Regions from separate parts of the Sphingobium sp. TKS genome, predicted to be linked through region 2. Evidence: predicted binding sites of a transcription regulator. Region 2 holds the regulator's gene; the other holds the start of a gene.
The links. The regulator LexA, encoded in region 2, represses DNA repair genes until DNA is damaged. The targets are predictions, from matches to a motif close to GTTCCNCNCTTGTTCT.
Positions count from the first base shown of each region.

Region 1 (15,375 bases), 1.7 Mb from region 2:
CGCAGCGCGGCCTGCCCGGCGCCGGCAAGAATCGCTATGGCGCGGGCGGCAACGATCTCGTCATCAAGGTGCCGGTGGGGACGCAAATCCTGTCCGATCCCACACCCATAGAGGGCACGGAGGATGAAGACGGCTATCCTGAATATGAGGATCAGGAAGTGCTGGCCGACTTCACCGAGGTCGGGCAACGCATGATATTCCTGCGCGGCGGCGATGGCGGGCGCGGCAACCTGTCCTACAAGACCAGCACCAACCGCGCCCCGCGCCAGCATGGGACGGGCTGGCCGGGGCAGGAAATGTGGGTGTGGCTGCGGCTGAAGCTGCTGGCCGACGTGGGCCTGGTCGGCATGCCTAATGCGGGCAAGTCGACCTTCATCAATCAGGTCACCAACACCAAGGCGAAGGTGGGAGCCTATGCGTTCACCACCACCAAGCCGCAGCTCGGCGTCGTGCTGCATCGCGACCGGGAGTTCGTTCTGGCGGATATTCCGGGGCTGATCGAAGGCGCCGCCGAAGGCGCGGGCATTGGCGACCGCTTCCTGGGGCATGTCGAGCGGTGCCGGGTGCTGCTGCACCTGATCGATGCGACCGGCGACGATCCGGTCGAACAGTTCCGCATCGTGCAGGATGAGCTGGCGGCTTATGGCGGCGGGCTGGACGAAAAGCCGCAGATCGTAGCGCTCAACAAGGGCGACCTGCTGGGGCAGGAATTGATGGAAGACATTGCCGAACAGCTTCGGGACGAGGCTGACGTGGAGGATGTATTCATCATCTCCGGCGCGACCGGCGAAGGCGTACCGGCTCTGCTGGACGCGGTGCTGCCGCTGCTGGACCAGCCCAGCGACAATGAAGAGGAGGATGAGGCCGGTGAGGAAGGCGAGGCGCCGTGGTCTCCGATCTGACCGGCAAATCAGGCTCGCTTCGATCGCTACCCTCCCCCGACCTCTCCCTGCAAGGGAGGGGAGGAAGATATAGATGACCCCTTCCCTCTCCGGCTTTCCGCCGTCTCAAATCCGCCGTCTGGTCATCAAGATCGGGTCCGCGCTGCTGGTCGACCCGCAGGGACAAGTGCGCGAAGCCTGGCTGCGCACGCTGATCGCGGATGTCGCGGCACGCAAGGCTGCGGGGCAGCAGATCATCATCGTCTCCTCCGGCGCCATTGCGCTGGGCGCGCGGCGGTTGAAGCTGCCCAAGGGCGGGCGTGGTTCCCTGGAGGATGCCCAGGCGGCAGCAGCGACGGGGCAAATTGCGCTGTCGCAATGCTGGGCGAGCCTGCTGCACGAGAACGGCATCACAGCCGCACAGATGCTGGTGACGCTGGACGATCTGGAGAATCGCCGCCGCTATCTTAACGCCTCCGCCACGCTGGAGCGGCTGATGGCGCTGGACGTCGTGCCGGTGGTGAATGAAAATGACAGCGTCGCCACGGCGGAGATCCGCTTTGGCGACAATGACCGGCTGGCGGCGCGTATCGGACAGGCGGCACGGGCTGACGCAGTTGTGCTGCTGTCGGACGTCGACGGGCTTTACACCGCCAACCCGCATGTCGATGCGAACGCCATGCTGATAGAGACAATCGAGCGCATCGATGCGCGCATTGCCGGGATGGCGGACAGCGGCTCCGCCTCGGGCATGGGATCAGGGGGCATGACCTCCAAGATCGAGGCGGCGCGCATCGCCACGGGGGCTGGCGCGCATCTGGCGATCATTTCCGGCAAGGTGGATTCGCCGCTGTCGCATTGGAGCGATGGCGGCAAAGGCTCGATCTTCCTCGCCGCGCAGGCGAAGGGCGCGCGCAAGGGCTGGCTGGCCGGGCGCCTGACGGTGCGGGGGCGGATCGTGGTCGATGCCGGGGCGGAGGCGGCGCTGGGGCGCGGCAACAGCCTGCTGCCCGCTGGCGTGGCGCGGATCGAGGGCATCTTCGCCCGCGGCGACGTGGTCGACATATTGGCCGAGGACGGACGGGTGATCGCGCGCGGCCTGATCGAATATGACAGCGATGAAGCGGCGCGCATCGCGGGCAAGCGCAGCGAGGACATCGCCGCTTTGCTGGGGCACCTCCCCCGCTCCGTGCTGGTCCATCGCGATCATATGGCGATGGTCTGATCCATGGCCCTACGCATTGCGATGACGGGCGCGACGGGTTTCGTCGGCGCCGAAACGCTGAATCAGGCCTTGGCGGCGGGACATCATGTCTCAGCCATCACCCGCCGGGCTCAGCCGCCCCGCGCCCATCTGAAATGGGTGCCGGGCGCGCTGGAGGATCGGGCGGCGCTCAACACGCTGGTGCGCGACGCCGATGTGGTGATCCATATCGCGGGCGTAGTGAACGCGCCGGATCGCGAGGGGTTCGAGATCGGCAATGCGCGCGGCACCATGGCGGTGGTCGACGCCATGCGTCAGCGCGGGGTCAAGCGGCTGCTCCATGTCTCCTCGCTCTCGGCGCGGGAACCGGGGCTGTCGGACTATGGCTGGTCGAAGGAACTGGCCGAACGGCATGTGAAGGCAAGTGGGCTCGACTGGACCATTATCCGGCCGCCCGCCATCTACGGACCGGGCGACCGGGAGATGCTGGAGCTGTTCCGCATGGCCAAGCGCGGGATCATGCTGATGCCTCCGGGTGGGCGGCTGTCGGTGATCGAGGTGAGCGATCTGGCGCGACTGTTCCTGACGCTGGCGGTCGAGAAGGACATGAAGAGCCTGACCCATGTCTATGAAGTCGATGACGGTACGCCGGGCGGCTGGGACCATATGGAGTTCGCGCAGGCGATCGGCCGGGCGGTCGGGCGACCAGTGCGGACTTTCGCGACGCCGAGCTGGGCGCTGGGACTGGGCGCCCGGCTGGATCGGATGGTGCGCGGCAGGAATGCCAAGCTGACGCTCGATCGGGTGAGCTATTTCTGCCATCCCGACTGGGTTGTGGCAAAGCGCAAGCAACCGCCCAAAAAGCTGTGGGTGCCCAAAGTGACGACCGAAGACGGGTTGAAAGCGACGGTCGATGCCTATCGGGCGAAGGGGTGGCTGTAGCGCGGCTTGCTGGTTCGGGTGGAGAGCGGGGGACTGTCAGGAATTTCGTGTGCGACGAGGCATAATGGGGAACAAGGAGACCCGGTATGTCACGACGCAAAGAACCCTCGATACCGAACGACATTCTCGATCAGCTGCTTGCCGGCACTGACGCGGCCGCGGCGCTCAGCCAGGGCGGCCTGCTCGATACATTGAAGAAGGCATTTGCCGAACGGGCGCTCAATGCGGAGATGGATCACCATCTTGGCCAGGAGGAGCAAGGGAACAACAGCCGGAACGGCTATGGCCGCAAGACGGTGACGACCGACGGGGGACGGATCGAGATCGAGGTGCCGCGTGATCGGGCCGGCAGTTTCGATCCGCAGCTGATCGCCAAGTACCAGCGACGCTTCCCTGGCTTTGATGACAAGATCATCTCGATGTACGCGCGTGGCATGAGTACCCGGGAGATCACCGGGCATCTGCGCGATCTGTACGGGATCGACGCCTCGCCCGATCTGATCAGCACGATCACCGACGCGGTGCTGGAAGAGGTTGCAGCCTGGCAGCAACGCCCGCTGGACCCAGCCTATCCGCTGGTTTTCTTCGATGCGATCCGGGTCAAGATCCGCGACGAAGGCATGGTCCGCAACAAGGCGATCCATATTGCCCTGGGCGTCATGGCCGACGGCACCAAGGTGGTCCTGGGGCTATGGCTGGAACAGAATGAAGGCGCCAAGTTCTGGCTGCGCGTCATGAACGAACTACGCAACCGCGGCGTCGAGGATATCATGCTGGCCGTCGTTGACGGTCTGAAGGGCTTCCCCGACGCCATCACCGCCGTCTTCCCCGAAGCGATGGTCCAGACCTGCATCGTCCATCTGCTGCGCAACTCGATGGATTTCGTGGCATGGAAAGACCGTAAGGCGCTCGGAACGGCCCTGAAGGCCATCTACCGTGCTGTCGATGCCGCGGCCGCCGAGGAAGCGCTGACGGCCTTCGAAGCGAGCTTCTGGGGGCAGCGCTATCCTGCCATCGGCCAGAGCTGGCGTCGGGCATGGCCCGAGGTCATCCCATTTTTCGCCTTCCCCGACGAAGTCAGGCGGATCGTCTACACCACCAATGCCATCGAGGCCTTGAACTCCAAGCTTCGTCGCGCTGTTCGTGCGCGGGGCCATTTCCCCAATGATGAGGCGGCCACCAAGCTGCTCTATCTGATCTTGAACCGATCGGAAAAAGAGTGGAAAATGCCGCCGCGCGAGTGGAACATGGCGAAGGCGCAATTTGCCGTTCTCTTCGGCGAACGCTTCATCAGGGCCATGACGGCCTGATGGTCAACCGCCTCGCCGCACACGAACGTATGGCCCGCCCCGTTTGCAAGAGGATTTTACGTTGTTCTGATCAGTCTGCGTCAACGTATACGGTCTCATGGGTGAACCCATGGCCAAGATGGACATCCGCGCGATTGGGGCTCCATAAATTCCGCGGTATCAAGTACCGTTCGTGTGCTCGGGCTCTCCAAACGCCGGTCGACTGTCAGGCCATCTTCTCGATCCTTCCCGCAAACCTCTTTGGCCACCGCGCGCTGGCGTGCGGCCGATCTGATCAGGCAGCCATGCAAGCGTGCCCGCGTTCAAAGGACTGATCCTTGCGCAGGACAGCCCACGCGATCCGTGCCAGTTTGTTGGCCAGCGCCACCACGATAGCATTGCGATGTACGCCTCTCTCGATCATCGCCTTCAGCCAGTGACCGAGAGGCGTGTTGCTCTGGGATAAAGACGGCAACGCGGCTCTTGCACCGTGAATGAGCAGGGTACGCAAATAGGTGTTGCCGCGCTTGGTGATCCCGAACAATCGCGCCTTCCCTCCGGTGGTGTGCTGACGCGGGACAAGTCCCAGCCAGGCCCCCAGGTCCCGAGCTTTGGCAAAAGAGCTCGCATCGCCGACTGCCGCCACCAGCGCGGTAGCATTGAGGACACCGATTCCCGGCACCGATATGAGCCGGCGCATGCTTTCATCCTGGCGAGCCAACGCAACAAACTCCCCGTTCAGCGCGTCGATCCGTGCATTAAGCTCCTGCCATTCGGCACGCAAATCCGCGACCATTTGACGCATCCGCGACGATAGGCTTTCCTCCCCATCGCCCAGTAACGCATCCACGCCCATTTCCAGTTTGCGGCGACCGGCTGCAAAGATCACGCCGCGTTCGAGCAGGAAAGCCCGCAATTGGTTGATCAACATCGTACGTGATGCCACCAACCGCGAACGAGCTCGGTGCAGACTCTGAATATCCAGCTGCTCCTGGCTCTTGAGTTCGACAAACCGCATTGTCGGGCGCGACGCAGCTTCGGCGATCCCTTCGGCATCTCGATCATCGTTCTTCTGGGCTTTAATATAGGGGCGAACATATTCGGGCGACATTAGCCGGATCTCGTGTCCTTGCGCTGCGAACAGCCGCCCCAGATGATGCGCACCGCAGCACGCCTCCATCGCAATTACACAGGCTGGGAGCTTGCGCACATAGTCGATCAGACCCTGACGGCGCATTGATCGACGCACCACCACCGCGCCGTTACCGTCCACGCCTACCACACTGCAAACGTTCTTGCCCAGATCAACGCCAAGGATCACAATAGACATCGGTCCGCTCCTTTCCCTTTTCGAGCACCAGCATCATATCCGATGCCGGGGAAAAGGGGCGGGCCATTCCATAAATTCCTGACAGCCCCGAGAGCGGAGATCATTTCCGTCATCCCAGCGAAAGCTGGGATCTCAGGCGATAGCGCACGACCTGGCCTCACGAGATCTCAGCTTTCGCTGGGATGACGATTGTTGGCGTTCACTCCTGGCCATTTCCATCCTCAATGAAAATCCCGCGATTGCGGCAAGATCCGCACATTGCGCGGATGCCCTGAGGCACGTGCATGAGGCTTGCGAGAAGGCTCCTCCACACCTGTTTGCGAAAGCCGCCCCAACTCCACCGTCCGATCATGCACTCGGGCAGCCATCAGGTGGACGACTCCCTCCTTGCTGCGCTGCACTTCCCCTTCGACCAGCATCAGCCGCGACGCCATGACCGGCCGCCGCTGCATTTCGAACAATCGCGCCCAGAGCAGGATGTTGGTGATGCCCGTCTCATCCTCGATCGTAATGAAGACCGCATTGCCCTTGCCCGGCCGCTGTCGCACCAGCACCACGCCGGCCGTCTTCACCAGCGTCCCGTTTTTCACCGCCGATGTCTGCGCGCAGCTCAGCACGCCCTCCGCCGCGAAGACCGGGCGCAGGAATTGCATCGGATGCCCCTTGAGCGACAGCCGCGTCACCAGATAATCGGCCTCGACATGCTCTGATAACGCCATGGCGGGCAGCATCGCATCCGGCTCATCGCCCAGTTCCCGCGCCTTGGCCGCGGCGAACAGGGGTAATTCATCCGAAGGCGTCCGCCGCGCTTCCCAGAGGGCAGCCCGCCGGTCCTGCCCCAGCGACCGGCAGGCGTCGGCGTCCGCCAGCAACCGCAAGGCCCGCGCCGGCAATCCCGCCCGCCGCGCCAGATCCTCCATAGTGGCAAACAGCCCGTCCGCCCGCGCCGCGACCAGTTGCTTCGCCCAATCCTCGCGAAAACCATCCACCTGCCGTAAACCCAGCCGCAGCGCCAAGGCCCGCCCCTGCCCCTCGCCCCGCTTGCCGTGCCGCGATCGCAGCAACGGTTCGAGCGCATTGTCCCAGCCGCTCATGTTCACATCGACATCATGCACGGTGACGCCATGCTCCCGCGCATCCCGCACGAGTTGCGCCGGGGCATAGAAACCCATGGGCTGCGAATTCAGCAGCGCGCAGGCGAACACGGCGGGCTGGTGGCATTTGATCCAGGCCGAGACATAAACCAGCCGCGCGAAGGACAGCGCATGGCTTTCCGGAAAACCGTAACTGCCGAACCCCTCGATCTGCTTGAAGCAGCGCTGGGCGAACTCCGCCTCATAACCGCGCTCGACCATGCCCTTGATCATCTTCTCGCGAAAATGATGGATGGTGCCGACATTGCGGAATGTCGCCATGGCGCGACGGAGCCGGTTGGCGTCCACGTCGCTGAAATCGGCCGCAACGATCGCCAGCCGCATCGCCTGCTCCTGAAACAGCGGCACGCCCTTGGTCTTGTCGAGGATTTTTTCCAGCTCGTCCTTCGGCCCATGGTCCGGCGCGGGCGAGGGATAGGTCACCTTTTCCTCTCCACAGCGCCGGCGAAGATAGGGATGGACCATATCGCCCTCGATCGGCCCCGGACGGACGATCGCCACCTGGATGGTGAGGTCATAGAGGGTGCGCGGCTTCAGCCGTGGCAGCATGTTGATCTGCGCCCGGCTTTCCACCTGGAACACGCCGATGCTGTCGCCCTTGCACAGCATGTCGTAGACGGCATCGTCCTCCGCCTCCATATCGACCGTCAGTTGATGGTCGCCCAGCCCCTGCTCGCGCATCAGGTCGAAGGCCCGGCGGATGCAGCTCAGCATCCCCAGCGCCAGCACGTCGACCTTCATCAGGCCGAGGGCGTCGATGTCATCCTTGTCCCACTCGATGAAGCTGCGATCCTCCATCGCCGCATGGTGCAGCGGAACCGTCTCGTCGAGCCGGTTCTGGGTCAGCACGAAGCCGCCCACATGCTGCGACAAGTGACGCGGAAAAGGCCGATGCAGCAACTGGTCGACAATGGCCTTCAACTGCACGATCTGCGGATTGTCGAGCGCAAAGCCCGCCTCCACGATCCGCGCATCGCCCATGTCGCCGGAATAGCTGCCCCAAACCGTGCTGGACAGGCGCGTCGACACATCCTCGCTGAGGCCCAGCACCTTCGCCACTTCCCGCACGGCGCTGCGCGAACGGTAATGGATGACGGTCGCGGCGATCCCGGCGCGATGGCGGCCATAGCGCTCATAGATATATTGCATGACCTCCTCGCGCCGCTCATGCTCGAAATCAACGTCGATATCGGGCGGCTCGTTGCGCTCTTCGGATACGAAGCGGGAAAAGAGCAGGTCATGCTTGCGCGGATCGACGGAGGTCACGCCCAGCAGGAAGCAGACCATGCTGTTCGCCGCCGAACCCCGGCCCTGGCAGAGGATGCCCTTCGTCCGGGCAAAGGCCACGATGTCGTGAACGGTCAGGAAATAATAGGCATAGTTGCGCTTGGCGATCAGTTCGAATTCCTGCCGCAGCGATTCACGCACCTTCCGGGGAATGCGCGGACCATGGCGGGCATGGGCGGCCGACCAGGTCAGCTCCTCCAGCCATTGCTGCGCCGTCCAGCCCTCCGGCACCGGCTCATGGGGATATTCATAGGCAAGCTGGTCGAGCGTGAAATGCACCTGACTTAAGAAACGCCCGCTTTCCGCCACCGCCTCCGGACAATCACGGAACAGATGGGCGATTTCGGCAGGGCTATGGACATGCCTCTCCGCATTCGCCTCCAACAGGCGCCCTGCTTTGGCGATGCCAGTGCCTTCGCGGATGCAGCTCAGCACATCCTGCAAGGGACGCTGCGCTGGACTGGCATAGAGGGCGTCCATGGTCGCGAGCAAAGGCACGCCCGCCGCCGCCGAAAGCGCCTTGAACCGCGCCAGCCGCCGCGCATCCCGTCCATCCCGACCCAATGCCGCCCCCAGCCAGACCCGGCGCGGCGCCAAGCGCGACAATCGGACCAGAAGCCCCTCCAGATCGGCCGGAGGCGGCGGCGGCACAAGGCTGAGATGGCCCTGCCTGATCGCCTCCTTCGGCGGCCGGTCATCATAATCATACTCCACCGGCTTGCGATGCGCCGTCTGCTCGGTCGCGGTGGAACCGGGCATCACGATCAACAGCAGATCGTCGAGATAGGCGGTCAGATCCTCATAGCGCAGGATGCAGTCGCCCTTCACCGACCGGAGATTGCCGACGGTCAGCAATTTGGTGAGTTCGCCCCAGCCCCGCCGCGTCGCGGGATAGGCAACGATGTCCGGCGTGCCGTCGGCAAAGACCAGCCGCGCCCCGACGACCAGCCGCAGATCGGTCCGGCAGGCGCGCTCCTCTTCATCGCTGAGTTCCAACGGCTGGCCTGCTTCCTTGCGCGCTTCCAGCAGCGCCTCGCGCATCCGTTCGGGCCAGCGCTTGCGCGCGACATGGGCGCGGACCACGCCGGCGACCGTGTTGCGATCGGCAATACCCAGACCCTGAAGGCCCAGCATGATAGCACGCGTCACCATGTCCTGCGCATGGGACGCGCCGCGCAGGAAGGAGAAATTGGTCGCGGCCACCAATTCGGCAAAGGGTGGAGCCTCAGTCGGCGGGGATTGGCCCGGTGGTTTACGCCGCGCTTTCTCCCGCACGGCTTCCAGCGCCTCCTGCTCCCGCCGGTCGATGGATTTGGGTTTTGCCGGATCGGGTCCGCTGCCCCGTTTCATGCGAACAGGCCATGAATATACCAGCCCGGATGCACCGCTTCGATCCCGTAAAGCCCGTGGCGGAAAATCCAGTAGCGCCGCCCGCGTGCATCCTCGACCCGGTAATAGTCCCGCGTCAGCCCGACGCTTTCCCCCTCCAGCGCGCCGTCCTTGGCCGTCCACCATTCGGGCGCGATGCGTTCGGGGCCTTCATAGCGCGTCACTTCATGCAAAGCCCGCCGCCAACGGAAGCGATGCGGCGGGCCGTCGGGCACTTGCGCCACCACATCGATCGGCTGGGGCGGATCGAACAGATGCAGCGGGCGCAGGGGCGGGTCGCCTGCCTCCTGGCTTTGCGGCCAGTTCATGGGCGCGCGGCTTTCCATGGCGGGCAGGGCAAGCTGGGCCTGTTCGGGAATATGGCTGTCGCTTGGGTGAAGCCGCTGGATACGCGCCCGCCCCGCCCGGATCGACAGCCGGTCCACCAGCGCCGCGACGCTTTCTTCGCGACGCGCCTCTCCCCCTTCCAGCGCCAATTGCGTCGGCGCCATCGGTTCAGCCTGCGGCACGGTGAGGCGCAGCATGTCGAAGCCGAAACCGGGGTCAAGTGGATCGGACAGCGCATCGATCCGTTCCTGCACCAGCCGCATGATCGCGGGCGCATCGCGCACCGGCAGGCTGGTTTCGACCCGCAGCGGAAAGGCGAGGCCATCGCTGCGGAAGAACAGCGCTTCGAACCGCCTACCGCCTTGGCCGCGTTCACCGAGCCGCTCTCCCGCCTCCGCCGCCATCTCTTCCAGCACTTTCAGGGCAAAGGCGGTGCTGCCCATCGGTTCGGCAAAGCGCCGTTCGATCCGGATCGCCGGGCGCGACCGCCGGGGCGCAAGCGGCCGCCGCCCCAACCCAAGCAGGCCATGCAACGCATCCACCGCTTCCTCACCGAAGCGCGACGCCAGGATCGCCGCCGGTCGCGCCGCCAGATCGCCCACGGTACGCAGCCCCGCCCGGCGCAGCGCCACCACGCTTTCCTCCTCCAGCCGCAATGCCTCGACCGGCAGGCGCCGCAGCGCCGCATCCTCGTCCGCCGCAGCGCCGACCGAAAAACGGCACAGCGCATGGGCGCCCTCCGCCGTTCCGGCGAGGGCATGGCGCACCCGCATGCCATGGCGCTCCAGCCGCTCCGCCGCCTCCCGCGCCAGCATGTCCTCCCCGCCCCAAAGATGCGCGCAACCCGTAATGTCGAGCATCAGGCCGAAGGGGGAATCGAGCGCCGCAACCGGCGTATAGCGGGCGCAACCGTCGCACAGCCGCTCCAGCCAGTCCTGATCGCCATGGGGATCGGCATCGAACATACGCAGACCGGGTTCCCGCGCGCGGGCGTCGGCCAGCGTCATGCCGGGCGTCAGGCCCAGCGCCAGGGCATCGGCGTCCAGCGTCGCCAGCCGCATCGCGCCGCGCACCTGCTCGACGACGACCGCAGGCCCTTCGCCCTGCGCTGCCCAAAGGTCAGGCCGCGCGATCCGCAGCCGGTCGACCGGCAGGAACGGAAACCACAGCGCCAGATAGCGGCGCTTGCCGATCGCGTCCTCCGCCATCCTGTCTCCTGCCATCCTGTTCCCTGCCGCTCTGGCCAAGGTCATGGCGTTCATCGCGCCCACCTCCACTTTCTTCAAACATGCCCCGGCCATTGTCCCAGACCAGCCGCCAGCCGAGCCCATCCCGCCCCGCCCGCCGCCGCAACAGGCTGAGATCGAAGGCGCACATGCCCGGCCCGTTCCCCGGCACGGGCAGCGAAGGCGCAGCCGCCACGCGCCACCGCGTATCCGCCGCGCTCGGCACCGGATCGCCGCCCACCCGCAACATGAAGGCCGTCACGCCCGATGCCTCCGCCGCCAGCGCCAACCGCCGGCTGGCCGTCAGGTCGAGCAAGGGCGCGGAACCATGCAGTTCCACCACCAGCCCGCCCAAGGCCGGACAGCGCAGCGCATCCACCGCAGCGCGCAACAGCATCCCGTCATCGGCCATCACGCCGATCACCAGCCGCTCGGGATCGACTCCCAGCGCCGCCAGTCCCGGACCATAGGGCATGCCCCCTGCCCGCCCCGCCGCCGCCGTCCGCAGCCAGAGCAGAGGCGCATCCCCTGCCGCCAGCCGCGCCAGGATTAACGCCAATCCCGCCCCCGCCGCCGCTTCCTCCACCGCAGCGAAGAATTCATGCACCCGGCCACGCGCCAATCCGCCATCCAGCGCCTGATCGATCGCCGCATGGCCGGTTTCCACCCGCGCATGAGGCTGCGAGGCTGGAACGCCCTCCAGCGATGCAATATGCCGCCTGAGGGCGGCGAGGGACTTCACCGACTCGACCATATTGTTTGTTCCTGATTTGTTCTTTTCGACGCAATGACGGACGCTGTCAATTGAGCGTGGCGACCCGATCCAGAAAATGCGCAAGGCGGCGCATCTGCCGGTCCATCAAAGGTTCAAGGATGAGGCCGCCCGTTCGGCCACCGTCATCCCGGTCAGGATGAGGAGCTGATATCCCAAGGCCGATAATTGAACCGAAACCGACCTATTCGGCTTCCATAGACTTGTGCGCCCGGCGCTCTGCCACGAATTCGCTGATCGCCTGACCGCTGGCATTGAGCAGCGGATAGGTGCGCGCGTCGGACAACCAATCCGGGCGTCGGGCACCACTGCCGTAGAAAGTGTCGTAGACGAGGCTGAACGCCAGAAACACCAGAGTCGCGCCGATCAAGCCCTTGACCGCGCCGAAGCCCGCGCCCAGCACGCGGTCGACGGGACCGAGCACCGACTGGCGCGTGCGGCGGCCGATCGCATGGGCCAGCAGCTTGCCCGCGCCGAAGGTGATGCCGAACACCAGCGCGAAGGCGAGCACCGCCGCGCCGCTGGTGCTGCCGATGAAGGGTGTGACCAGCTCGGTGGCCGAAGCGTGGAACAGGCGGATTGCGAAGATCGCCAGCACCCAGGCGATCAGCGACAGGGTTTCCTGCACAAAGCCGCGCATCAGGCCGAAGATCGCACAACCGCCGATCAGGAGCAGGACGAGAATATCGATCGCGTTCATCGCGTTGCTGGCTATCCGCGCCCGAGCATCTGGTCAACAAGTTGCGCGAGGGCGCGATAGCCGCTGACGGAAATGCCCTTCACCCCATCGGCCACGGCGGCAGGCACGAAGGCGCGATTGAAGCCCAGCTTGGCAGCTTCGCGCAGGCGGAGCGGCGCATGGGCGACCGGGCGGATTTCGCCGGACAGCGCGATTTCACCGAAGAGAACGACGTCGGCGGGAACCGGGCGTTCCGACAGCGCGGACATCAGCGCGGCGGCGACGGCCAGGTCGGCGGCGGGGTCCGACAGGCGATAGCCGCCCGCGACGTTGAGATAGACTTCGCAGGTCGAGAAACTGAGCCCACAACGCGCCTCCAGCACGGCAAGCACCATGGCAAGCCGCCCGCTGTCCCACCCGACCACCGCACGGCGGGGGGTAGCGCCGCTGGAAAGGCGGACGACCAGCGCCTGTATCTCCACCAGCACCGGGCGCGTGCCTTCCAGCGCCGGAAAGACGGTGGCGCCTGTTACCGTTTCATCGCGGTGCGTCAGGAACAGGGCGGAAGGATTGCTCACCTCCTCCAGCCCCTCCGCCACCATGGCGAAGACGCCAATCTCGTCCGTGCCGCCGAAGCGGTTCTTGATCGCGCGCAAGATGCGATATTGATGGCTGCGTTCGCCCTCGAAGCTCAGCACCGTGTCGACCATATGTTCCAGCACGCGCGGTCCCGCGATGCTGCCATCCTTGGTGACATGGCCAACGAGAATCAGCGCCGTGCCGCGCTGCTTGGCGAAGCGGATCAGTTCCTGGCTGGAAGCGCGCACCTGGCTCACCGTGCCGGGCGCGCCTTCGATCAGGTCGCTGTGCATGGTCTGGATCGAATCGATGATGAGCAAGGCGGGCGGCGTTTCCTCTCCCAGCGTCGTCAAAATATCGCGGACGGAGGTGGCGCTGGCGAGTTGCACCGGGGCATTGCCCAGGCCCAGCCGCTGGGCGCGCAAGCGGACCTGATCGGCCGCTTCCTCGCCGCTGATATAGGCGACGCGGTGTCCCGCCATGGCGATGCGAGCGGCGGCCTGCAACAACAGCGTCGACTTGCCGATGCCGGGGTCACCGCCGATCAGCGTGGCGGAGCCGGAGACGATGCCGCCGCCCAAAGCGCGGTCGAACTCCGCAATGCCGGTGGTGGTGCGGGGCGGCAATTCGACCTTGTCGTCCAGGCCCACCAGCCTCAGCGCGCGGCCGCCGCTGTGCAGATCATGGCGGGCGGAAAAAATTGTTTCGGCCACTTCCTCAACGATGCTGTTCCATTCGCCGCAATCGTCGCATTGCCCCTGCCAACGGTTTGAAACAGTGCCGCATTGCTGACAGACGAATTTGCGCTTTGCCTTTGCCATGGGGCACGCATATCAGAACATATGCGGAACACAAATCCCCTTTGCATCTTCCCATGGAAACCGGGCGCGGAGTGGGGCATTGTTTCGACATGAAGACCGTTCGTGTCGCGAGCTATAATATCCGCAAGGCCATTGGCACCGACCGCCGCCGGGTTCCGGAACGGGTGATCGACGTGCTGAACGAACTGGACGCCGACATCATCGCGCTGCAGGAGGCGGACCGGCGCTTCGGCGTGCGGTCGGCGGCACTGCCGCCCTGGCTGCTGGAGAGCATCAGCCCCTACAAGCCGGTGCCGCTCAACGTGCATGTCGATTCCATGGGCTGGCACGGCAATGCCATATTGGTGCGCAAGGAAGCGCAAATCGGCACGCATGACGTGCTGCACCTGCCTTGCCTGGAACCACGCGGCGCCACCATGGCGGAGGTGACGCTGGGCAAGGCGAGCCTGCGCATCTTCGGCATGCATCTCGACCTGTCGGGGCTGTGGCGGCGCAAGCAGGCGGCGGCGGTGATCCACGCGGCGGGCCTGCGCGACACCATGCCGACGGTGCTGATGGGCGACCTCAACGAATGGAGCGCGGAACGGGGGTGCCTCGCGGATTTCGCGCGGCATTACAGCTTCGCGCCCTGCGGCCGGTCCTTCCATGCGCGGCGGCCAGTGGCGCGGCTCGACCGCATCATGCATTGCGGGCAGTTGAAGCTGGCCGATTGCGGCGTGCATGAAAGCGCGGCGGCGCGGCGGGCTTCGGACCATCTGCCGATCTGGGCGGAGTTCAAGCTGGGGTGATGCGCGATTCCCGTGGGACAAACGCGCATACCCATCAACGCTCTCTCGACAAGCGGCTCTTGCTCTGCAACTCTCAACCCCATGAAAGAGCGGGAACTCAGGCTCGCACTGGTCTGCTATGGCGGGATCAGCCTGGCCGTCTACATGCACGGCATCACAAAGGAAATCTGGCATCTGGCTCGGGCCAGCCGGGCTTTTCATGACGGCGCGCCATCGGGCAACAGCAGCGAGGCGGTCTATCGCAAACTGCTGAAGGATCTTGAACAGGCCTGCGGCGTCAAATTGCGCGTGATGCCCGATATCATCGCGGGCGCGAGCGCGGGCGGGATCAACGGCATCTTCCTGGCACAGGCGATCGAGACGGGCCAGTCGCTCGACCCGCTGACCGACATGTGGCTGGACAATGCCGATGTCGAAAGGCTGCTCGACCCCGACGCCCGGCCCGCCCGGCGGATCACCAAATTCTGGGCGACCCCGCTCGTCTGGATGGCGGCGCGGCATCCGGGCGACACGGTCGAGCGCACCGTCGCCCCCGACACGCGGGAGGAGGTGCGGCACAAGCTGTCGCACTTCATCCGCTCCCGCTGGTTCGAGCCGCCCTTTGGCGGCGAAGTCTTCACCGCCATGATCCTGGACGCCTTCGATGCGATGGAGGCGACCGGGCGCGGCCCCGCGCTGCTGCCCGCCGGTCATCCGCTGGACCTGTT
Region 1 is NZ_CP005083.1:3,312,541-3,327,915, forward strand. Features, by position in the region: gene obgE (GTPase ObgE) at 1-902, shown strand, start outside; gene proB (glutamate 5-kinase) at 976-2,106, shown strand; gene K426_RS16390 (NAD-dependent epimerase/dehydratase family protein) at 2,110-3,027, shown strand; gene K426_RS16395 (IS256 family transposase) at 3,114-4,337, shown strand; gene K426_RS16400 (IS110 family transposase) at 4,612-5,646, opposite strand; gene K426_RS16405 (error-prone DNA polymerase) at 5,868-9,437, opposite strand; gene K426_RS16410 (Y-family DNA polymerase) at 9,434-11,026, opposite strand; gene K426_RS16415 (ImuA family protein) at 10,923-11,783, opposite strand; gene K426_RS16420 (CvpA family protein) at 11,986-12,501, opposite strand; gene radA (DNA repair protein RadA) at 12,513-13,880, opposite strand; gene K426_RS16430 (endonuclease/exonuclease/phosphatase family protein) at 13,970-14,668, shown strand; gene K426_RS16435 (patatin-like protein) at 14,750-15,375, shown strand, end outside.
Region 1: K426_RS16415 (ImuA family protein) is a predicted target of LexA. The motif match lies at 11,791-11,806, and genes of this name have one in related genera.

Region 2 (15,375 bases):
CGGCATGGACGCTCTCATCGAAGTGCATGACGCGCAGGAACTGGAACGGGCGATGAAGCTCCGATCGCGCCTGATCGGCGTCAACAATCGCGACCTGCGCGACTTCACCGTCGATTTCGCCCGCACCTATGAACTGGTCGGCCAGGCTCCGGAAGGCTGCACCTTCGTCGCGGAAAGCGGGATCGGCAGCCATGACGACCTGATCGCCATGTCGGACCATGGGGTGCGCTGCTTCCTAGTCGGGGAAACCCTTATGAGGCAGGCCGATGTCGAAACCGCGACCCGCAACCTGCTGACGGGGCAATGAGCAAGCTCACCCATCTGGACAAGGACGGCTCGGCCCATATGGTCGATGTCTCGGCCAAGGCAGTCACGGCCCGCGAGGCGATCGCCACCGGCCGCATCACCATGAGCGGGGAAGCCGCCGCCGCCATCGCCCAAGGCCTGGTGAAAAAGGGCGACGTACTGGCAGTCGCCCGTGTCGCGGGCATCATGGCCGCCAAGCGCACCGCCGAACTGATCCCGCTCTGTCATCCGATCCCGCTCAGTTCCGTCAGTATCGCATTCGACCTCGACGACAGCGGCGTCACCGTCACCGCCACCGCCAGAACCGCAGGCCAGACGGGTGTCGAGATGGAAGCGCTCACCGCCGCGTCGGTCGCATTGCTGACCGTCTACGACATGGCAAAGGCGCTCGATAAAGCCATGGTCATCAGCGACGTCCGCCTGCTCGCCAAAACCGGCGGCAAGTCCGGCGACTGGACTGCCGGGGACGGGCGCGCGGCATGAGCCTGCTCCCGGTCGCGGAGGCGCAAAGCCGCCTGATGGCGCTCGCGGCGCCCCTGCCGACCGAGCAGGCGGCCATTCCCGCCTGCGCCGGACGTTGGCTGACCGAGGATATCGCCGCGCTGCGCGATCAGCCCTGGGCCGATCTTTCCGCCATGGATGGCTATGCGATCCGCGCGGACGAATGGCCGGGGCCATGGAGAGTCACGGCCGAAAGCGCGGCTGGCGGCCCGCTTCCTCCACCGCTCGGTCCCGGCGAAGCCTGCCGCATCTTTACCGGCGCGCCCCTGCCGCAAGGCGCGGACAGCGTTCTGATCCAGGAGGATGCGGTCCGGGAAGAAACGATCCTGCAGGGATTGGGCGACGCTCTGGCCCATGGCCGCAATGTTCGCCCCGCTGCATCCGATTTCGGCAAAGGCGGCCTTCTGCTGAAGACGGGCACCGCTCTCGGCCCTGCACAGATCGCCCTTGCCGTGCTGGGCGGCCATGGAAGCTTGCCCGTCGCCCGGCGTGCGCGCATCGCCCTGCTCTCCACCGGCAATGAACTGGTCCCGCCCGGCGCGCCTGCGCTGCCAGGCCAACTCCCTTCCTCCAACGCCCCCATGCTGGCCGCGCTGCTCGGCGGCCTGCCTTGCGATATTATCGATCTGGGGATCGTGTCCGACGATCTCGGCAGCGTGACCCAGGCCTTCACCCGCGCAGGGGACGCCGACATCATCGTTTCGACCGGCGGCGCGTCGGTGGGGGATCATGACATCGTCCGCCCCGCCTTCGCCCGCGCTGGGGGCTCGCTCGATTTCTGGAAGATCCGCATGCGGCCGGGCAAGCCGCTCATGGCTGGCACGCTGGGCTCCGCCATCTTCCTCGGCCTGCCCGGCAATCCCGTATCGGCCTTCGTCACTGCGACGTTGTTCCTGCTCCCCCTGGTCCGCCATCTGATGGGCTCCGCATCGCCCCTGCCCCGCACCACGCTGGCAACGCTTGCCGCGCCCCTTCCCGCCACCGGAGAACGCGACGATTATCTGCGCGCCTTCCGCACCGAAGCGGGCATCGTTTCCGTGACCTCGCAGGACAGCGCCGCCACGGCCGCCCTGGCGATGGCCGACTGCCTCATCCTGCGCCCCGCCGGCTCACCCGCAGCCTTGGCGGGCGAGGCCGTCACGGTCCTCCCCCTCGCCTAAGCTCATCCTCTTCGCATAAGGAAAGGGGCCGACGAGCGACCCCTTCCAGTGCAGTCCTGATGACTAGTTGCGGCATTCAGATCATATACTGAATGGCAGCCAGGCTGTTCAGCGCTGCTGCTTGCCCGGCGCCTTGTCCTGGCGGCGTTCGTCGCCCATCTGGCCCTGGCGGTTCTCCTGCTGCTGCTGGCGTCCGCCCTGGCTGGACCGGTCGCCGCCCTGCTGATCGCGGCGTTGATCACCGCCCTGCTTGTTCTGGTTGGCCATCTTACTCTCCTATTCGCCTTCTTCGGGAAAGGCAGCCGTTTAAACGGCCCGCCCGCCGCCACGTTCCCGCAAATGCGGCAAACCGTTAGGCGCTTGGTGATTATCCCCTTTAAACAAGTAGCCGAATATGGCATATGATGGGCATGAGCAACAAAGCCCCCACGCTGCGCCAGTTCCAAGATCGCTTCCCGACCGAAGATAGTTGCCTCGATCACCTGATGCGCGTTCGCTACGGGGATCGCCATAATTGCGAGAAGTGCGGCAAGTCGGCCCATTTCTACCGCGTGAAGGGCCGCCGCTCCTACGCTTGCGAATATTGCGGCGCTCAGATTTACCCGACCGCTGGCACCCCCTTTGACCGCACTCGCACGAGCCTGCGCGATTGGTTCTTCGTCATGTTCCAGTTCTGCGCCTCGCGAAACGGCGTTGCCGCCAAGGAAGTCGAGCGTCAGCTAGGCGTGACCTACAAGACCGCTTGGCGCATGTGCCACATGATCCGCGAATATATGGGGCAGGTTGACGGCGACGATCCGGTGGGCGGGCTTCGGTAAGATCGTGGAAGTTGATGAAACCTACATCGGCGGTAAGCAGGAAGGTAAAGGCGCGGGCAACTACCGCGACAACAAGGCCATTGTGATCGGTATGCGTGAGCGCAACGGCGACGTGATCACCCGCGTCGTTCCGAACCGTAAGAAATCTACGCTGGAGCCGCATGTTTTCGCCAACGTAAAGCCGCATACCGAAATCCACACGGACGAACTGATCAGCTATCGCGATCTGGGCGAGTTCAAGGGCTACGGGCACAAGACCGTGAACCACAGCGCCGATCAATATGTCAGCGCCACCGGAACCACCGTGAACGGCATTGAAGGCTTCTGGGCGCAGCTAAAGCGCGGGATTAACGGCACCCACATTCATGTCAGCGCGAAGCATCTCCCGAAGTATCTCGCTGAGTTTGAGTTTCGTCACAATATGCGCGACGTTCCGCATCTGATGCTGGATCGCCTGATGGTTTCTTTTTCCCGCTAACAGGCGCGTGGCCGTGGGCCATCGCGTCTAGCAGGCGGTCGAAGCGATCGTTAACTCTGCTGTTCATGCTCTTGAGCCTCTAGCAAATTTCCTTGGCGAAAATCAGGAGTTATCCAATTTAACGTGTCGTTGGATCTACCCATGAAAAGCAAGGTCATGTGGTAAAAGTTACAACCTTCAAAGTCGCAATCCCAAAATCCAATAGCCAAGTTTGACTGGCTGCTTGGGTCTATCTCGATGCAATCCACATCATAGGTATTGCAATCACTCATGACACTCATCCTTTTAGAAGGATCGGTGTTCATTCCTATGATAGCAGTTCCGGGGCCGATTATCTCGCAATTAATAAACTTCTTACCGTTGACACGCTTACGTCCAAGCGGCGCCAGATCGCGTAAATACAGCCTCTTATTCTGATAAACCCGCGCCATTGGATCAAAATCTAAGCCCTCCCCGTCCAGTCGTGCCCGATGCCTTCTTTCGACTCTCCAGAGCTGCGTCTTGGCGAATAGTGCGAAGGACATGCTGGTAAGTAAGAACGTCACCAAGCCGCAGGCTATCCATCCAAAAGCGCCGAATTGATTGATGAGGCCCACGCCCTGAGAAAGATAGGCCATCACGATGCCCAAAATCGTGCCCGGAACGATGGAGCCTGAAAAAGTGAATAGCGATGAAGCCACCGAGAGTAGGCGCTCCATTGATTGGCTGAACTTTGCCATCTTGCCCCCTTCATGCCGAATCTCCTTCGGCATGGGGATCGCATATAGCGGATATCGCTACTTGTCGGAAAGGGATAATAACCAGGCGCTTGACTTACCCCTTTCCGTTTCCTATGCGTTCCCCATACGTTCCAAGGAGGGCAAGGCGAGATGTTGACACCCAAGCAACAGGAATTGCTGAGCTTCATTCAGACCCGGCTGGAGGAGGGAGGCGTCTCCCCCTCTTTCGAGGAGATGAAGGAAGCGCTGGACCTGCGGTCCAAATCCGGCATTCACCGCCTAATCAACGCGTTGGAGGAGCGCGGCTTCATTCGCCGCCTGCCCAATCGCGCCCGTGCGCTGGAGGTGCTCAAGCTTCCCGACGCCATGCATCGCGCGCCCAAGCTCATTGCGCCGCTCAAAGCCCCCTTGGCGACCGGACCGGCGTTGATCACGCCGCCTGCCGCCAATGACATCCTTGAGATTCCGCTGCACGGCCGCATCGCGGCGGGCGTGCCGATCGAAGCGTTGGAGGGGCAGAATATGCTCTCCGTCCCCGCGGCGCTGCTCGGGACCGGAGATCATTATGCGTTGGAAGTGGCAGGCGATTCCATGGTCGAGGCGGGAATACTCGACGGCGACTTCGCGCTCATCCAGCGCACCGAGGTGGCGCGCGAAGGACAGATCGTGGTCGCGCTGATCGACGAGAATGAGGCCACCCTCAAATATTTCCACCGCGAAGGACAGAAGGTTCGGCTCGATCCCGCCAACAGTGCCTATGAACCGCAAATCTACAATCCGCAGCAGGTCCGGATACAGGGAAAGCTGGCGGGGTTATTGCGGCGCTATAACTGACGACCCGGCAATCCGCGCGGTCGACCCAAAGGCCGCGCGACCCAGGGATGCTCGTCATTCCCGGTCTTCACGCTGCGGATGGAGCCATGGTCGAGATCGATGGCAAGGCCGCCCGTTGCGGCCAGGGATCGTCGATCCACCTTCAACCAGCGCGGTCGGCAGACCCCCGGCAGGCGCCGATCGCTGACGACGATATCGACGCGCGCGCAATCCCGCGCCAATATGGCATTGTCGATCTTCATGCTGCTTCGCGTCAGCAGCAGGTTCCAGTTCCGGCCTCCGCCCGTCACGCGAACGGCGCAAAGATCGGGAGAACAGCGGGCTTGCGGCAACGCCGCCATTGCCTCCAGCGTGCCGTCATAGCCCGCGCTTTCCGCCATGACCTCCCGCACATAGCTGCCCGCCCGCCCGCGCAGCGTCGCCATGCCGTCATTCGCAGTCCGGACCGCGACATGGCGACCATCTCCCGTTATCAAGATGGCGGGTGGCGAACTGGTCACGATCATCACCACGCCAGCCGTCACTGGCATCAAACCCGCCCAGCGCCACCGGCTTCGCCATAACAGGCACCACAACATGCCTGACAGGATGAAGCCGAACACCACCCCCGATTGCCCGGGCGCCAGAACCACCGCCCCGGGGCTGGACGCCACCCCATGCGCAACCAGCAGCAACAGGTCCAGCGAGCGGGCGGTGAGCCACCAGAAGGGGGCGCCCCATCCGCCCATATCGAACAGCAAGGCCATCGCCTCCAACGGCATGACGACCAGAGTGGTGAGCGGTATGGCCACTAGATTGGCGACCGAACCCAGCATGCCCGCCTTGTGGAAATGAAAAAGCGCGATGGGGGCCAGCACCAGTTCGACCACCAGTCCCGTCGCCAGCATGCCCATAAGATTGCGGGCGATCCGGCGCCATATTTCTTCGTCCCGCGCCGACAGGAAAGCACGAAAGCGCGGATGCTCACCCAGCGACACCAGGGCGACCACCGCGGCGAAACTCATCTGGAAACTCGGCCCCACCAGCGCTTCGGGCCAGAGGATCAGCACCACCAACGCGCCCGCCGCCACCAGCCTGAGCGTGATCGCGTCCCGCCCCATTGCCAGCCCGCCCAGGACCAGCAAGGCAGCGACGCATGACCGCACGGTCGGCACTTCCGCACCCGTCAGAAGCGTATAACCGATACCCGCCAAAGCCCCGCCGCCCGCCGCGACCAGCATCAGGGGCCAGTCGAGCGCCGCCCGACGGCTCAGCGCCATCGCCCGCATCAGCAGGAAAATCACCGCCGCGATCAAGGCCGTGACATGCAGGCCGCTGATGGACAGAAGGTGAGCAAGCCCGCTCCGCCGCATCGCCGCGGCATCGACTTCGGAAATCGCGCCTTGATCCCCCGTAGCCAGAGCGGCGGCAATGCCTGCGCCCTTCCCCGGAACCCGTTCCAGAATATGCGCGAACAGCCGAGCCCTGAGCGGCGGCCCCGCCGTCGCGGGCCGCAGGACGGTGATCGGCCGCAGCACGCGCCCGGTCGCACCGATCCCGTCAAAATAGGCCCGGCGCGCGAAATCATAGCCGCCCGGCAGGCTGGGTGGTGCAGGCGGCATCAGCCTCGTCCGGAAGCGCAGGACCGCCCCCTCCCCGATACCCGCCGGCATCAGCGCATCGTCAAGATTGACGCGTATCAGAGACGGCAGCGCGGGCATGCCGATCGGACGAACCAGCACGCGACTCATCTTCTGCGCAGGGCGCCGGTCGACCGATCTGACCTCCCCCGTCAGCTCGACAAAAGCCGCCCGAGGCAAGGGCGGCGCGCCCCACATCATCGCCTTTGCCCAGACCAGCAGGCATCCTGCACAGGCCAAAAGGCTGCCCGCCAGGATCGCCTGACGCACCCGTCCGCCGATCGGCAAAACAAGCGCGGCGCATGCCCCCGCCAACATGGCGCAGCAAAAGGCAAGCCATTGCAATCTATTAGGCAAGGCGAACCAGGCCGCAATACCAACAGCCAAGGCAACCGGAACCCAAAGCGGCAGCCGCTCGCGCTCTTCCTCCAGCCAAAGTTCCAAGCCGCGCCGAATCCGTTCCGCCCTTGCCCGGGCGGAAGTGACAACGGAGGTTTGTCGTGGCTCGAAAGCCATGCTAGGGGGCGTCGCGATCATGGATAGGCCGGGTGGATATCAGGGCGAATGTCAGGGAATGAAGCGGTGAGTGCTACGGGTTCGAACAAACAGGTAGTAACCCGTTTTGCGCCCTCGCCTACCGGTTTTCTTCATATCGGCGGCGCGCGCACCGCGCTCTTCAACTGGCTGTTCGCGCGTCATCATGGCGGCAAGTTCCTGCTGCGGATCGAGGACACGGACCGGGCGCGTTCCACTGAGGAAGCCGTGACCGCGATTTTCGACGGCCTGGAATGGCTGGGTCTGGGCGGCGACGAACCCGCGGTCTTCCAGTTCGAGCGCACCCCCCGCCATGCCGAAGTGGCGAACCAGTTGCTCGCCGCCGGTCATGCCTATCGCTGCTATGCGTCGCCCGAGGAACTGGCGGAACTGCGCGAGCAGCAGCGCGCCGCGAAGCAACCCATGCGCTATGACGGGCGCTGGCGCGACCGCTCGATCGAGGAGGCGCCTGAAGGCGCACCCTTCGTCATCCGCCTGAAAGCGCCGCGCGAAGGCGAAACGGTGATCGAGGACGCCGTGCAGGGCCGCGTCGTCGTCCAAAATGCGGAGCTGGACGATATGATCCTGCTGCGCTCCGACGGCACGCCTACTTATATGCTGGCCGTGGTGGTCGACGATCATGACATGGGCGTCACTCATGTCATTCGCGGCGACGACCATCTCAACAATGCGTTCCGCCAGCTTGGCATCATCAAAGCCATGGGTTGGGAAGAGCCAGTCTACGCCCATATCCCGCTGATCCACGGATCGGATGGCGCGAAACTCTCCAAGCGCCACGGCGCGCTGGGCGTTGACGCTTATCGCGACGAAATGGGCATGCTGCCCGAAGCGGTGCTCAACTATCTGCTGCGACTCGGCTGGGGCCATGGCGATGAAGAGATCATCTCCCTCGACCGCGCCGTCGAACTTTTTGATATCACGGGCGTCGGCCGCTCACCTTCACGCTTCGACATCAAGAAGCTGGAAAATCTGAACGGCCATTATCTGCGCGAAGCCGATGATGCGCGCCTGGCTGCGCTGGTCGCGCCGCGAATCGGGGAAAGGCTGGGCACTCCCTTGCCCGAAGGCGCCGAAAAGCTGCTGACCGACGCCATGGCGTCGCTGAAACCCCGCGCCAAGACGCTTAACGAAATTGCGGAGGGGGCCGAATTCTTGTTCAAAAATTGCCCGCTCGATTTTGACGAGAAGGCTCTTGCTCTGCTAGACGACTCGGCGCGCGCGCTGCTGGGACAGACAGCCGACGCTCTTGCACCCATCCAGTCCTGGACGGTCGAAGCGATCGAGGAAGCAATACGCCGCGTGGCAGAGGATGCCAGCCTCGGGCTTGGAAAGGTCGCGCAGCCTTTGCGCGCGGCGCTGACCGGTCGCACGGTTTCGCCGGGAATTTTCGACGTCCTTTTCCTTTTGGGGAAGGCGGAGAGCTTGGAACGATTGGCCGCTGTGAGGCACGCATCGGCCGATTGAAGTATCAGGAGAACAGCATGTCGGATAATAATGCCACTTTGACCGTCGGAGGCGACGCGAAAGACTATGCCATTCTGAATGGCACGGTCGGCCCGCAGGTCATCGATGTTCGCAAGCTTTACGCCAACACCGGCATGTTTACCTATGATCCGGGCTTCACCTCGACCGCGAGCTGCGATTCGGGCCTGACCTATATCGATGGCGACGCCGGCGTGCTGCTGCATCGCGGCTATCCGATCGACCAGCTTGCCGAGCAGTCGACCTTCATGGAAGTCAGCTACCTGCTCCTCAACGGCGAACTGCCGTCCAAGAAGGAGCTGGAGGATTTCACCCGCACGATCACGCGCCACACCATGGTGCATGAACAGCTCACCACCTTCTACCGCGGTTTCCGCCGCGACGCGCACCCGATGGCGATCATGTGCGGCGTGGTTGGCGCGCTGTCGGCCTTCTACCATGATTCGACCGACATCAACGATCCGGAACAGCGCAAGATCGCCAGCCACCGCCTGATCGCCAAGATGCCCACGATCGCGGCCATGGCGTATAAATATTCGGTGGGTCAGCCCTTCGTCTATCCGCGCAACGATTTGAGCTACACCGCCAACTTCCTGCGCATGACCTTCTCCGTCCCGGCGGAAGAATATGAGCCCGATCCGGTCATCGTCGATGCGATGGACAAGATCTTCACGCTCCATGCCGACCATGAACAGAATGCGTCGACCTCGACCGTGCGTCTGGCCGGTTCGTCGGGCGCCAATCCCTTCGCCTGCATCGCTGCCGGCATCGCCTGCCTCTGGGGTCCGGCGCATGGCGGCGCGAACGAAGCGGCGCTCAACATGCTGCGCGAAATCGGCACCGTCGATCGCATTCCCGAATATATCGCCCGCGCCAAAAACAAGGACGATCCGTTCCGCCTGATGGGCTTTGGCCACCGCGTCTACAAGAATTACGATCCGCGCGCGACCGTGATGCAGAAGACCGCGAAGGATGTTCTGGCCAAGCTGGGCGTGAACGACCCGATCTTCGACGTGGCGAAGGAACTGGAGCAGATCGCGCTTCACGATCCTTATTTTGTCGAAAAGAAGCTCTATCCGAATGTCGACTTCTATTCGGGCGTGATCCTCTCGGCCATCGGCTTCCCGACCGAGATGTTCACCGTGCTGTTCGCGCTCGCCCGCACCGTCGGCTGGGTCGCGCAGTGGAACGAAATGATTTCGGACCCCGCGCAGAAGATCGGCCGTCCGCGCCAGCTCTACACTGGACCCGCGCAGCGCGACTATGTCCCGGTCGAAAAGCGCTAAGCGGCGCTGACAATGAGAAAAGAGAAACGGCGCCCGATAGGCGCCGTTTTTTTTCAGCCGGAACATGTGATGTTTTACAAAAATAGCCATTAGCTGCCATTGAGCGCATCCGTGTTCCTGCGAAGGCAGGAACCCAGTTCCGCCGCTTGTGGATCATCGCACCGTAGGAACTGGACTCCTGCCTTCGCAGGAGCACGCTGCGCTTCAAGGAAAACAGCGCGGAACAGAACGTCCGCTACCGGCCCTTCCCCTTGGCTACCCCGCAAAAACAGGAAGCAAAAGCGTAAAGTGCGCGCCCCCTTCCGGCGCGTCGTCGATGCGGATATCTCCATCCATCGCTCGCGCCAGACGCCGCGAAATATAAAGCCCCAATCCGCTGCCGCCCGCATCGCTGCGGCCCAGTCGCTCGAACTTGTCGAAGATGCGCTCACGGCTGTCCGCGGGAATGCCATCCCCCCGGTCCAGCACCGCAATCCAGGCTTGCCCGGCTTCCCGGCCAGTCTCGATCCGCACGGTCGATCCTTCGGGCGCATAGCGGACCGCATTGCCGACAAGGTTCATCAATATCTGTAAGGCACGGCGGAATTCCCCGACCGCAGGCTGCTTCACCTCCGGCGCGGGCGCCACCACGCAAATCCCGCGATCCAGCGCCTTGACCAGGAACAGCCCGGCGGCCCGTCTCCCTATGTCGGCCAGATCGATCTCTTCGGCTATCACGCTGAAATCGGGCCGGTCGATCGCTTGCAGATCGGCCAGATCGTCGATCAGCGCCATCAAATGCCGCCCCGCCGCCGATATGTCATGGGCATAGCCGACATAATCCGGCCGCAACGGCCCTTCCAATTGCGCACCGATCGAATCCGCATTGGCGATGATCCGGCCCAAAGGCTGGCGCAACGAGCGGTCCAGCCTTTTGCCGAACTCGGCGGGATAGAACACCACCGGCTCCGGCGCGGCGAGTGGCGCCGCCACTGCGCGATCCAGCGGCAGCGCCTTCCCGCGATAGCCCACCAATTGCCCGGCCAGATCGAACATCGGAAAGCCCGACAGCATGAAGCGCTGCGCAGCATCGCCGGTCAGCGCCGCAACCTGATCGCGAAAGGCGCGCCGCTGGGCAAAGCCGCGCAGGATCGACAGATCGCCGTCCGCATCCGGACGCAATTCGAAATAGCTGGTGAAGCGGCTGCCCGGCACGGGCGCCGCCGAAGGCAGCGCGCCCTCTTCGCCAAAGCCCTCCAGCACCATCTGGAACCGCAATTGCGTGTCGATCTGCCATGTCCAGCCGTCCGACAGGGCGGCGATGTGGGTATCCCGCCGCATCAGATCGACCGGCGCGACAGCCGGCTGCCGCTCATGCCAATCGATGACGGCAAGCTGAACCAGTTCCGCTTCCGGCCTGGCGCGCACCCACATGTCGATATCGCCGCGTTCCGCCGCAGCGACGACAGGCCGCGACAGCGCGATTCCCAGATGTCCAGCCAGCCGAACCATCGCCGCCAGTTGCGGGATCGCCAGCATAGTTCCCAAATCCCCCCCTGCCTCCTGCTGCAAGGCGAGCAAGGGCGCATCCGCACTCAGCAGCCGACCGTCCGCAGCGACTGTCGCCCGGATGATGGCAGGATGCGCCGGCATGTTCATCAACCGCTAATCCGCAGCAGATGATCGAGCTTGGCCCGCAGCGCCGCGGGCGCGCGCAGGGCGTTCACCGCCGCATCCGCCTGCGCCATGGTGAGATCCTGATAGCGCACCGCTTCCCCGACAATCGCCGCGTCGGACAGGGACGGCCGCACCGGCCGCAACGCCAGCAGCAAATGCCGGTAATCTGCATCCGATCCCCCGAGGGCGCGGCAGAGCGCGGCGACCTGTCCCACCGGCCCCATGACCAATATGTCAGCGACCTGCGCGCTCTCCATCCGCAACCGCCGTCCGGCCAGCGCCGCAAACAACAGAAATTGCCTCTGCCCCAGCGCCGCGCCCATCAATTCCGGCGCGTCTGCCCCATCGCCCAGTTGACGGACCAGCCTGTCGGCCGCCGCAATCGGTCCCAAAGCCTCATCATGCCGCGCGAGCAGCCGCTGCGCCGCCGCTTCGACCAAGGGCAACACCGCCTCGGGCTCCATCAGGCCGCTCCGCTGGACGATCGCCGCCAGGCAAGCCGCCGCCGTCCACAGCAATTCCGCGAAAAAATCCGCAGGCAGATCGGGCTGCATCGGCTGATCCTCCGCCGCCGTCATCAGCCATCGCCCCTCGGCCAACATCAGCGCCGCCAGCGCATTCCCCAAGGCAGGATCGTCGGCGGGAAACAGCGACTCCGCTTCCGATTCGCCGCCAGCGTTGCCATCGGACACGCCAAATTGGCGCAGCATCAGGCTGATCCCGCCCCGCATCTGCATATGGGCGAGTAGCGCCGGTCCCAGCAGGGTCGGCTGCGCGCGCAGGGTCGGCCAGCAGACAGGCCGCGGCCATTGCGCCAGGGCTGCTGCGATTTCGGGCGTTTCCTCCAGCGCCAAGCGCAATCCGATCTCGATCGCGGTCAGGCATCCGCCCAGATGCCGCCGGGTTTCCGCCACCAGCGCATCGTGCCGCTCCCGCCCCTCATCGGGAAAGAAAAACGCCAGATCAATGGCATGACCAACAGGAACGGCGGACATGCCCGCCATGACTTGCGCCATTGGCCAGCAGTCCGCCTGGGTCGGTCCGATCAGGGACGAAAAGGCGCTCATATCGGCCAGCATAATGGCACGTCGTTAAAATGCACTAAACCGTAACGAGCAAAATCGCTCAAACCCGCCGCAGCAGGATCATCGCTCCGGCAGAGGCAATGGCGCATAGCATCGCAAGATCGAACATCAGCGGCAGCACGCCCAAGAGCGCCCCCGCCAGCAACGGCAGCAGCGCGCTGGCAGGGGTAAAGATCGTCCACGGCCGCGCCGCGCCCATCTTTTGCCCGCGGTCGGCCAACTGGATGATCGCCAGCAGCAGCGCCAGATAAAGCGGCGTGGCGCCTTGCGCCGCCAGCGCTATCCCGCCCACCGCGAAAGCGGGCGCGACAAAGGCCGTCCAGCCCATGGGCAGCGGCCGCAACGCCATTTCGTCCAGCCGGTCGGCGGTTTCCGCCATCAACAGCGACAGCAGCAACAGGCAAAAGCCCGCCCCGGTCCAAAGCAGTTCGATCGGCACCAGCGCGATCGCACCCAGCGCCATGGCCGCGATCCGCACCTGCAGGGCGGGAACCTGCATGCGCATCAACGCCGGGCTGATCAACCGCGCGACCGGACCCAGCAGATAATGTTCCGCCGCGCCCCTTACCCGCCGTTGCCGCGGCCCGTGGGAGAGTACCGCCTGGGCCGCCAGATCGGCCTGTTCCTGCGCCTCGACCAGCGCCACCCGGCCTTCCAGCAGATCGTCCTGCGGCACGGTGACCCGCCGCGCCCCGGCCTGCACCGCGGCCCGCACCAGGGTCAGCGCCAGATCCCAGTCACCGATCATGTCGAGCGTGTTGAACAACAGGTCCGGGCTGACCCGCGCCAACCCTGCCCAGCGCTGACCGGCATCGATCCGTTCGAACGGCGCGCTGGCGCGGCTGTCGTCCGTCACCAGCAGGGCATTGCCCTCATGGCCCGCCATCGCCTCGAAATAGTTCTGTCCGATGATCGCTCCATCCGCGACCAGCAGCGTATCGGCGTCACGCGGCGCATCGCGCACCATCGACACCATGTCCCGCACCAGCGCGACGGCAATGCCGTCCGCCGACAGCCGGTCGACCACCTGCGACAGAGCCGGGGTGATGACGCTGACCAGGATCATCACCCGGTCGGCGCCCGCGCGCACGGCCTGCCGCGCCTGATATTCCACCAGCGTCTGCCCGGCGAAATGCAGACTGCCGCGCAGCGACCCGGCCGAATCGCCACCGGCCCGGCTCGCGCTGAGAATAGCCGCAAAAGTCATGCGTGATGAAACCGACCCGATCGTTGTTCTGCCACCTTGTTACAAGGCGGACGCGTTCACGCAAGCAGCGTCACGCATCACCCCCGCGCAAGATCGTCAATCAACGCCCGCAAGCGCCGCAGGATGCGCGGATCGCCGGGCGCGGCGTCGACCGCTTCATCGGCCATGGTCATCAGGCTGGTAAGGCCGAAACTGGCCGCCAGCCCTTTCAGCCGCCATGCGGCAAGCTGCCAATTGGCGTCGCAACGGGCGCGCCCGAGCAAATCGAGATGCCGCTGCGCGCTTTCCATGAAGGCGACGCGCAGATCCTCAATCAACGGCCTGTCGTCACCGACAGCAGCGGCCAAAGCCGCATTCAGGGCGCCTGGGTCATAGGACATGGGGTCAACGCTATCTGGCTTGCGTTAAGTTTTGGTAACAGGGCATTTTCGTGCGCGTAAAAGCTGCTAGGATAGCAACCATGAATGGGGGCAGCACAATCGTCGAATTCTGGCGGGACAAGGACGCAGCGGCCGATGACACGGCGCGGGCAGACGACAGCTTGCTATTGAAACAGGCCGTTTTGGATCTGGAGGACGAAGGCATCCCCATCGAAAATGGCGAGCGCGGCGTGCGCGGCACCCAATGGGCGCTGCTAGCCGCAGGCATCGCCTGGATCGGCTTTGCCGGCTGGGCCACGCTTTCGTCCGGGCAATGGCGGGCGGGGCCGGCGGCCTGGCCGAGCCTGGTCGCGACGATCCTGGTGCCGCTCATCCTGCTCGGCGTCTGCTATCTGCTGCTGCTGCGGAACAGCCGCAGCGAATCCCGCCGCTATCTCGACACCGCCCAGGCTCTCAGGACCGAGGCGGAACTGCTCGAACTGCGCCTCGGCCGAATCGCCGGTCAGTTGGAGACGGCGCGCCAGACCATGCAGGATCAGGCGGAACTGCTCGACAGCTATGGCGCGGCGGCCAGCAGCAATATGGAAGCGTCGGCCGAACTGATCGCGAGCCGCGCCAACAGCACCGCCGAACGCGCCGAAGCCGCCGAACGCGCCGGACTGGCCCTGGTCCAGCGGATGGAAACGCTGATCGCATCGATCCCCGAACTGGAGGATCGCGCCACCCGCGTGTCGGCGCAGATCATCGACAATGGCCATGCGCTGTCGGAACGCATCGACGCGTTGGAGGCGCGGCTGCATGCGCTGGGCGAACTGTCGGACGACGCCCGCGCGCGCACGCTGTCCGCGACCAAGAGCCTGTCGAGCCAGCTCACCCAGCTACAGGAAGCCACCCGTTCCGCCACGCAGGAGGTCACGGGCATGGCGGACTTGGCTTCGGGCCGGATCGAAGCGACAACGCAAAGCGCCCGCAAGGCGATGGAGGAAAGCTGGCTCGACATCGAGCAGAAGTCTGTCGTCCTGAGCGGGCTGACGGATCGAACGAAGGCGGACATCGCGGAGACGACTGAGTCCGTCATCGCCCTTCTGACGCAGGAATTGAACCGCGTCGAAATCGACGTGCTGCATCGCCTGGAAACCACCCATGGCCGGGCGCAGGAAACCATGGCGGCGGTCGATGCCAATCTGACGGCTCAGGCTCTGTCGCTCAAATCGCTGATCGAAGGCGCGCAGGCCGGGATCGCCGCGACCAGCCAGTCCGCGCTCACAATCCTGTCTCGCGATGCCGAG
Region 2 is NZ_CP005083.1:1,592,003-1,607,377, reverse strand. Features, by position in the region: gene trpC (indole-3-glycerol phosphate synthase TrpC) at 1-307, shown strand, start outside; gene moaC (cyclic pyranopterin monophosphate synthase MoaC) at 304-789, shown strand; gene K426_RS08100 (molybdopterin molybdotransferase MoeA) at 786-1,967, shown strand; gene K426_RS32100 (hypothetical protein) at 2,076-2,234, opposite strand; partial or broken gene K426_RS30245 (IS1595 family transposase) at 2,378-3,263, shown strand; gene K426_RS08085 (hypothetical protein) at 3,314-3,982, opposite strand; gene lexA (transcriptional repressor LexA) at 4,133-4,816, shown strand; gene K426_RS08075 (ComEC/Rec2 family competence protein) at 4,807-6,753, opposite strand; gene gltX (glutamate--tRNA ligase) at 7,000-8,454, shown strand; gene K426_RS08065 (citrate synthase) at 8,472-9,758, shown strand; gene K426_RS08060 (sensor histidine kinase) at 10,014-11,396, opposite strand; gene K426_RS08055 (DUF2336 domain-containing protein) at 11,396-12,493, opposite strand; gene K426_RS08050 (hypothetical protein) at 12,540-13,706, opposite strand; gene K426_RS08045 (Hpt domain-containing protein) at 13,784-14,086, opposite strand; gene K426_RS08040 (hypothetical protein) at 14,167-15,375, shown strand, end outside.